DNA from 2 places in the Clostridium sp. SGI.024 genome. Region 1 is predicted to be linked to the other one. Evidence: a T-box and tRNA genes for the amino acid it is inferred to sense, from the RefSeq annotation. Region 1 holds a T-box; the other holds one or more tRNA genes.
The links. The T-box of region 1 lies ahead of serS (serine--tRNA ligase). A T-box ahead of a tRNA ligase gene usually reads a tRNA of that ligase, here a tRNA-Ser.
Positions count from the first base shown of each region.

Region 1 (5,992 bases):
CTATGTATCTTAGCTTTTAACATGTTTAATTTCATTTTTTTCTCCCCAATATCTATATTTTAAAAGTAAAATTATCTATTAATCTAGTTTTTCCTATATATACTGCTATTGCAATTAAAGTATCTCTTTCTATAATATCTACTTTTTTTAGATTTAAAGCATCAACTACTTCAACATAATCTACTTTTGCTAATTCTTCATTAGATATTATATCTTCTATAAATTTTTTGATAATACAGCTATTTCTTTCTCCATTATTAATAAGTCTATGGGCTTCTTTTAATGCTCTATTTAATACTATTGCTGCAGCTCTTTCATCTTTAGATAAATAAACATTTCTAGAACTTTTAGCTAATCCATCTTCTTCCCTAACGATTGGACAACCTATAATTTCTATATCTATATTTAGATCCCTTACTAATCTCTTTATTACTGCTAATTGTTGTGCATCTTTTTCTCCAAAATAAGCTCTATCAGCCTTTACTATATTAAATAGCTTAGTTACAACTGTACATACACCTCTAAAATGAGTCGGTCTACTCTTACCACATAATCCTTCTGTTAAACCATTCATATTTACAAAGGTAACGAAATCATCACAATACATTTCCTCTGGAGTAGGGTTAAATATAATATCTACATTATTTCTATTACATAATTCTTTGTCCTTTTCTAAATCCCTAGGATAGCTCTCTAAATCCTCATTAGGTGCAAATTGTGTAGGATTAACAAATATACTAACAATAGATTTATCATTTTCTTTAGAAGCTCTTTTTATTAAGCTCTCATGACCTTCATGCAAATACCCCATAGTTGGAACAAATCCTATAGTCAATCCTTCTTTCTTCCATTCTCTAACTAAGTCTCTTAGCTCATTAATATTATTAATAACCTTCATAATTATCTCCTTTTAATATAGCTTTTCTATAACTTCATCGCTTATTTTAAAACTATGCTCTTCTCCCGGAAAACTACAATCTTTCACATCATTTATATAACTAGCAAAAGCTTTCTTCATCTCATCTCCAAGATTTGCATATTCTTTTACAAATTTAGGTGTAAAATCACTAAATAAGCCTAACATGTCTTGATAAACAAGTATTTGTCCATCACAATTTACCCCTGCTCCAATACCGATAGTAGGTATACTTATTGATTCAGTAATAAGCCTTGATAACTTTTCAGGAACACACTCTAAAACTACTGCAAAAGCTCCTGCCTTTTCTACAGCCTTTGCTTCTTCTATTAATCTTCTAGCAGCTTCTTCATCCTTTCCTTGAACTTTAAAGCCTCCAAAAGCATTTACTGATTGAGGTGTTAATCCTATGTGAGCCATAACTGGTATAGAAGCTTTTACTATAGCTTCTATCTTATCACATACTTCTAAGCCACCCTCTAGCTTTACACATTGTGCTCTTCCTTCTTTTATTAATCTCCCTGCATTAACAACTGCATCATAAACTGATGTCTGATAAGACATAAAAGGCATATCAGCAACTATTAACGCATTTTTTGCTCCTCTTGCTACTGCTTTTGTATGATGTATTATATCTTCCATAGTTACAGATAGTGTATCCTCATATCCTAAGCAAACCATTCCCAATGAATCACCAACTAATATTCCATTTATTCCTGATTCATCAATTAACTTAGCCATTGAATAATCATAAGCTGTTAACATAGTAATCTTTTCATTATTTCTTTTAGCATTCCTAAAAGTAACCACTGTGTTCTTCATATATTCCTCCTAGAATTTCCCTAATTTTCCCATAATCTCTATCTTTATTTTTTTCTAATGCTAAACTTAAAATTTTATTAGACAGACTTATATATATATCTTTATCCTCTTCTTTTATATTTAATAAATGCCTATTAATAGTATTAAAATCTCCTCTTTCTACAGGTCCCGTTAAACTATTAATTACTCCCTTATTATTTATTCCTTCAATATTCTCCTTAATTAATGGATATAATGCATTAATTGCCTCTTTCTCTGTAAATCCATATTCTTTAAGATAATTTAAAGAAATATTAATAAGCCCAATTATTAAATTACTTGAAATAACTGAAGCTAAGTGATATAAAGTCTTATCACTTTTTTCTAATACTTTTGTTTTGTTTCCTAAGGATTCTATAAATAATTTAACTTCATTTATATACTTCCTATCACCTTCTATGGTTATAAATGCATTTTTTAGAGATTTGTAAGAATTATATTTATCTGATATTGGAAATATTGGGTGAATAGAATAGCCATATGCCCCATAATGACTTATATTTGAAAATATATTTGACGATAAACTTCCACTTAAATGACAAATAAATTTGTTTTTTATAGACAGATTCTTTATTTTATTCCACACTTCCAGAATCTTATCATCTGGTGTTGAAATAACAATAGTATCACTTTCTTCGACTAGATTTTTTAATTCCTTATATTGATTAGTATTGGTAAATAATGAAGCTTCTAATGATGAATTTTCATTTCTGCTATAGTATCCCGTAACATTAATTCCTTTATCCTTCAGGTACTTTCCCATGGAAAATCCAACTTTTCCTGCTCCTATAAATCCTATTTTCATTATTATCACCTCCTATAAAAAAGAGTATGATATCTATTAAAATAAAGTCTCATTCTACTAGATATGAGCTGCCTAAAAAAAAATTATAAGATGGTGCAGTTTATATTCTAATACTACCCATTAATAAAATATCATAATTTTCATAATTACTCAACAAATAAAAATATGGAAATACAGTGCATATTACTTTCATCTTTTTTAGATTTAATCTTTATAACAAAGAAAGACTAAATCTAAAAATATAGATTTAGTCTTTAAAATTTAAATTACTTAATTACCTTCATATTTCCCATATATGGTTGAAGTGCAGTTGGAATATTTACTGAACCATCTTCATTTAAGTTATTTTCTAAAAATGCTATTAACATTCTTGGTGGTGCAACAACTGTATTATTTAATGTATGAGCAAAGTATTTTCCCTCTTTAGAGTTTACACGAATCTTTAAACGACGTGCTTGTGCATCTCCTAAGTTTGAACAACTTCCTACTTCAAAATATTTCTTTTGTCTTGGTGACCATGCTTCTACGTCTACTGATTTAACTTTAAGGTCTGCTAAATCTCCAGAGCAACATTCTAAAGTTCTAACTGGTATATCTAAAGAACGGAATAAATCTACAGTATATTTCCATAGTTTTTCATACCAATCCATACTTTCTTCTGGTTTACATACAACTATCATTTCTTGCTTTTCAAATTGATGAATTCTATATACTCCTCTTTCTTCTATTCCATGAGCTCCCTTTTCTTTTCTAAAACAAGGAGAATAACTTGTTAAAGTCTGTGGTAATGATTCTTCTGGTAATATAGTATCTATATATTTACCTATCATAGAGTGTTCACTTGTTCCAATTAGATATAAATCTTCTCCTTCAATTTTATACATCATAGCATCCATTTCAGCAAAGCTCATAACTCCTGTTACAACTTCACTACGTATCATATATGGAGGAATACAATAAGTAAATCCACGATCAATCATAAAATCTCTTGCATAAGAAATTATAGCTGAATGTAATCTAGCAATATTACCCATTAAATAGTAAAATCCACTTCCAGCAACTTTTCTAGCACTATCTAAATCTAATCCACTTAATTTTTCCATTATCTCTGTATGATATGGAACTTCAAAACTTGGAACAATAGGTTCTCCAAAACGTTCAACTTCTACATTTTGGCTATCATCTTTACCGATTGGAACACTTGGATCAATTATATTTGGTAAAGTTAACATTATAGTATTAACTCTTTCAGCTAATTCTGATTCCTTAGCTTCTAGCTGAGATAGATACTCTGAATTTTCAGTTACCTTCTTTTTCATTTCCTCTGCTTCTTCTCTTTTTCCTTGTGCCATTAAAGCCCCAATTTGTTTTGATAGTTTATTTCTATCAGCTCTTAAAGCTTCAGCTTGTTGCTTAGCTTCTCTAAGATTTTTATCTAATTCTATTACCTCATCTACTAATGGAAGCTTACTATCTTGGAACTTATTTTTTATATTTTTTTTAACTATCTCTGGATTTTCTCTTACAAATTTTAAATCTAACATTATTTATACCTCCTAATATTTTATAATTTTATTTTTTTCAATAAAAAAGAACTCTTCTTCCCCGAAAAGGGACGAAAAGCTCCGCGTTGCCACCCTAATTAGTAGCATAATAAAAATGCTACTCTCTCAAATAATTTAACGGTTTGTACCGTACTGCTCATCACAGTCCCTCCAAGGTGGATTCATATCATATCACTATCGATTTACAGCACCCATCGACTCTCTTAAAGCAAATATTGATATTACTAGCCTCTTCAACAGTTTCTTATATTTATTCTTAATATATTATAAAAAAATATCAATGTCAATAACTTATTTAGTCATCACATAAGTCTCTTGTACATAAAATATCTACTCCTGTATTAAGTATGTTCTTACATATTATGTCTCCTGCATTTATTGGGATACTCACATATATTCTTCCCAATACTTTAGATAACTCTCTCCAAATATTTATATCTACTTTTTCGCTAGATTTAACAGATACCACCCTATATTTATCACTTCCCTTAACTCTAACTACTGATGTAAATATAGCCTTATTATTTTCATCTATGTTATACATCTTCAAACTCCTTTATTCTACTTGAAATTATCTTAGAATCTTTAGAATCATCTACTATATCAGTTACATTTTTATCTAGTTCTCTAGCTAATATATTTACTATCTTTTCTAAGCAATAAGATCCATGACAATTACCAAATCCTGAGCCAGTTCTTCTCTTTACACCTTCTACAGTTCTAGCACCTAGTGGTCTCCTTATTGAATCTACTATTTCCCCTTCAGAAATGTTATTACATACACAAATTATTTTCCCATATCTCTTATCTAATGAAATTACTTCATTTGCTTCTCTCTTTCCTAATTCTCTAAACTTATATACTTCTCTTCTTTTATCTATAAAATTCTTTTTTAGAGTGCAGTTTAAGTTATTAGCAATAGTATCACAAATCATTTTAGCTATAGCTGGTGCTATAGTTATTTTTCCATAATGGGTTCCTGTTACTCTAATATATCCTTTATCAATTTCACTTTCATCTATTAACATAGAATCCTTATTGTAACTTTCTCTAAAAAGATTACTAATATTCTTATGATTTAAATTATTTAACAACTTATTAGCATAAAATAGATTATCACTTAAACTAGTTTTTTCAGTACTTTTAATTCCTATTAAAGTTCCTGTAGTTGTTGTAGGTGTACTTAAAATAAATGTATCTTTATCAAGAGTTTCTATAACTATTTTATTTAACTTATTTTTATAATTATCTTCTACTAATAGATAGCTCATATTTTTGAATTTTCCATTTTCCCCATCTTCGTTCTTATCTTCAACTTTACCATTCTCTTTAATATATATCTCGTGTGGTATAGTATTAATAACTACTTTACAACTAAACTTATTTTTATTAGTTGTAACCCTAAACCCCTTGGATAAATTTTGAATATTTAATACCTCTTCCTCTAATCTAAAAATAACTCCATTATCAAATGCTACTTCTGCATATGATATAGCTAAATCATAAGGAGCTACTATTCCTATATTTTCTGAATAAAGCCCTTTCTTAATATTATGTTTTATATTAGGTTCTATATCATAAGCATCTTTATCATCTATTAAATAAACTCCATCTATTCCTCTAAGTTTAGCCCTTTCATACATTTCCTCAAGTTTTTTAACTCCATTATCATCATTTACAACTCTTAATGCTCCTATTTTTTTAAAGGGAACATTAAATTTTTTGCATGTTTTTTGCATAATTGAATTACCTATATATTCATATCTAGCCATTACATCATCTGATGTTTCAGAGCCATCATATACAATAGATGTGTTTACAAAAGATATATCATCTGCTATATCA
Region 1 covers NZ_JBNPON010000055.1:128-6,119, reverse strand. Annotated here, with positions in the region: gene panD (aspartate 1-decarboxylase) at 1-35, opposite strand, end outside; gene panC (pantoate--beta-alanine ligase) at 53-898, opposite strand; gene panB (3-methyl-2-oxobutanoate hydroxymethyltransferase) at 911-1,738, opposite strand; gene ACQRD5_RS13305 (Rossmann-like and DUF2520 domain-containing protein) at 1,713-2,582, opposite strand; gene serS (serine--tRNA ligase) at 2,849-4,126, opposite strand; T-box leader at 4,191-4,393, opposite strand; gene ACQRD5_RS13295 (DUF1667 domain-containing protein) at 4,443-4,691, opposite strand; gene ACQRD5_RS13290 (NAD(P)/FAD-dependent oxidoreductase) at 4,684-5,992, opposite strand, start outside.

Region 2 (3,816 bases), on a different contig from region 1:
TTAAAGCTGAGCAATTTTCAAGATTGCCAGTTTACAATGAAAATATAGATGATGTTATAGGTATACTTAATGTTAAAGACTTAATAATGGCATCTGAGTGTAAAGATAATTTTAAGGTATCAGATTATATGAGAGAACCTTATTATACTTTTGAGTTTAAGAAAATAGCTGAATTATTCAAAGAGATGAAAAAAACAAGAAATCATATGGCAGTAGTATTAGATGAATATGGTGGAAATGTAGGTATAGTTACTATCGAAGACTTAATTGAAGAAGTTGTTGGAGAAATTGAAGATGAATATGATGATGATAGAGACAGCGATATAATAGTGGTTAAGGAAGATGAGTATATAGTTGATGGTAGCGCAAGATTAGATTACATTGGAGACTTAATAGGAGTTACTATGGAGTCAGAAGAGTTTGATTCTATAGGAGGATTAGTAATTGGAGAATTAGGAAGATTCCCAGAACAAAATGAAGAAGTAAAAATTAATAATATTAAGTTTATAGTAGAGGATATCGATAAGAATAGAATAAAAAAGGTTAGAATATTTACTTAAGGTGCTATAGCATCAATATATAATGTGAAATTAAGGGGGAACTCCTTAAAGAGTTTCTAAAATAAATATATTTTTATTAATTTATTTCAAATTATATTAATAATTATATATTTTAAATTCTTAATAGGGGCTGCTAAAACAGCCCCTTTTAAAAATTTTTAAGGGGAAGTGTATTATGGACTACATGAATCTTGCAATAAAGGAAGCAGAAAAGGCTTTTTCAAAGGGAGAAGTTCCTGTTGGTGTAATAATAGTTAAAGATGGAAAAGTAATAGCAAAAAAACATAATTTAAAAGAAGAAATGAAGGTTACTACTGCTCATGCTGAAATATTAGCTATAGAAGAAGCCAGTAAAAATTTAGATAATTGGAGGCTAACTGGTTGTGAGATGTATGTAACCTTAGAACCTTGTCCAATGTGTGCAGCAGCCATAGCACAAAGTAGGATATCCAAGTTATATATTGGTACATTTAATAAGGATATGGGAGCTTGTGGCTCTACAATAAATTTATTAGATTATAATGTATTTAATTGGCAAGTTGATGTAAAATGGTGTTATAATCAAAAATGTAGTAATTTGCTTACATCATTTTTCGAAAATAGAAGAAAAAACAAATTATAGAGGAGGAAGTGGGATGAATCCAGTAGCTTTTGAAGTTTTTGGCTTAGAAATTAGGTGGTATGGAATAATAATATCAACTGGGGTTTTAGCTGCAATGTTATTAATGTACTTACTATCAAAGAAGAAAAATATTAATTACGATGTAATAATAGATGCTTTTTTAGTTACTTTCCCTATATCAATTATAGGAGCAAGATTATATTATGTTGCATTTGAATATCAAAACTATCATTCTTTTATGGATGTAATAAATATAAGAAATGGTGGTATGGCTATTCACGGAGGAGTTATAGCAGCTTTACTTTCAGGATATATTTTTGCAAAGTATAGAAAAATTAATTTTTTAGAATATGTAGATGTAATAATGCCAGGGGTTATTTTGGCACAAGCTATAGGTCGTTGGGGAAACTTTATGAACCAAGAAGCTCATGGAGGTCCTGTATCTCAAGAATTTATAAGTAAGTTCCCTGAATTTATTCAAAAGGGTATGTTAATAAATGGTACATATTATCACCCAACTTTTTTATATGAATCTGTGTGGAATTTATTAGTTTGCTTAATTTTAGTTTATATACTTTTTAAAAAGAAAGAAGGGAAAGATGGAATTGTTCTTGGAGGATATATGATTTTATATTCAATAGGAAGATTCTTTATTGAGGGATTAAGAACAGATAGCTTAATGTTTATGGGCCTTAGAACAGCTCAAATTGTAAGTTTAATTGGAATAATTCTAGGAATAATATTAATTATATTTGTAAGCAAGAAGAAAAGAGCATAAATAATATTGCAGCATTTAGAAGTACTGTAAGCTTTTAAATGTTGCAATATTTATTTGTATATGATAATATATAGCAGTAGTTCAAATTAAGTAACTATAAGAAAAATTAATAATAATTATATTTTTAATTTTATTAATAATTAATTTGTTTAATTTAATATGGAGAGATGTCCGAGTGGTCGAAGGAGCACGCCTGGAAAGCGTGTATAGGGGAAACTCTATCAGGGGTTCAAATCCCCTTCTCTCCGCCATGGCCGTGCTAGATGGGGAGTTAGCGGTGCCCTGTAACCTGCAATCCGCTATAGCAGGGTTGAATTCCTAGCCTAGGCTTTAGTCTGTAGAGCCTGCCTATGCAAGTGGTGTTGATGGCAAGGTCCCATACGACGTAAGTGCATGAACCTCGTCAGGTCCGGAAGGAAGCAGCGATAAGTGATTACTGCGTGTGATATGGATAAATCTTGTCAGAGCTAACTACATAGTAACGTCTATAGACTACTGTCGAAGCTAGGTGCACGGTTTAATTTTAGGCCTTTCTTGCTAGAAGGGTTTTTTTAATGTAAATATGAAATTTAAAAAATAATTATTTATAGGTTACTCTTCAATAGGATTAACATACAATAGGACAAAGAAAGCGAGGGCATTCCTTTAGGAAGACCCTCGTTTTCTTTGTTACTTAGAAATTTATAAAAAAGATTACTCTCATTTTTATTTTCTTGTTAAATTGATAAAATCAAAATTTAAGTTATCAGTTTCATTAACTTGAATTTCTGACTCATAATCAACAAACCAATCTTCAGGATTTATTTCAGGGAATTTAGTATCACCATTAAAATCCTTATAAACTCTAGTTAAGTAAAGTTTATCAGACTTAGGTAAAAGAGATTTATAGATTTCTCCACCACCTATAATAAAAGCTTCTTCAGTAGAATCTTGAAATCTATTAATAATAGAATTTATATCATTAACTACTTCAACCTCAGGTGAGTCAACTTTATAATTTTTATCTCTTGTAATTACAATATGATGTCTATTAGGTAAAACCTTTGGTAAAGATTCAAAAGTTTTTCTTCCCATAATTATAGTATGACCAGATGTAATTTCTTTAAATCTTTTTAAGTCTTCAGATATATGCCATAAAAGTTTATTATCACCACCAATTACATCATTGCTTGCCTTAGCCACTATAATTGATAACATTATACACTTACCTCCATTTTAATAGGATCATGATGCTTGTAATCTATAAGTTTTATATCATCTACAGTAAAATCGTAGAAGTTGGTAATTTTAGGGTTTATCCAAAGCTTTGGAGCTTCAAAATCTTCATTTTCTCTAGTAAGTTGAAGCTTCATCCCTTCAATTTGATTTTCATAAATATGAGCATTATTAATAACGTGAGTAAATAATCCTGGTTTAAGATTAGTTACTTGAGCTATTAAATGAACAAGTACTGCATATTGACTGGTATTAAATGGAACACCTAATGGTATGTCTCCTGACTAAGTTTTCAATAAGATTCGCTAGATCTTATCCGTTTCATTTAATGAAACTGCTGTATATTCCTATACAGAAAAGACTATATCATAATCTAATAAATTATCTTTAATAGATTCCCTGCTTTTCCCGTTACCTCACTTGTCAATGTGACCTCCGATAGCTTGAGGGGTACTCTACTTGCTTATATTTAATATCCTATAAAATATATTAAATATGCGTTCGATAGTCGTTAGGCATTTATTTATATATCATAGTATAAATGATATATAAATTTTTAGCACGGGATTATCCTATAAAAATGGATTTTCCCCGTTTAACAGGGTTTGCAAAAAGTATTACTACTTAATGGCGCTCATTTG
Region 2 covers NZ_JBNPON010000025.1:34,266-38,081, reverse strand. Annotated here, with positions in the region: gene ACQRD5_RS08925 (HlyC/CorC family transporter) at 1-560, shown strand, start outside; gene ACQRD5_RS08920 (nucleoside deaminase) at 736-1,182, shown strand; gene lgt (prolipoprotein diacylglyceryl transferase) at 1,196-1,960, shown strand; tRNA gene ACQRD5_RS08910 (tRNA-Ser) at 2,122-2,211, shown strand; RNA gene ffs (signal recognition particle sRNA large type) at 2,215-2,476, shown strand; gene ACQRD5_RS08900 (dihydrofolate reductase) at 2,666-3,157, opposite strand; partial or broken gene ACQRD5_RS08895 (thymidylate synthase) at 3,157-3,459, opposite strand; partial or broken gene ACQRD5_RS08890 (thymidylate synthase) at 3,809-3,816, opposite strand, start outside.
Region 2: it has a tRNA-Ser gene. The T-box ahead of serS (serine--tRNA ligase) is inferred to sense a tRNA for this amino acid. The anticodon was not compared.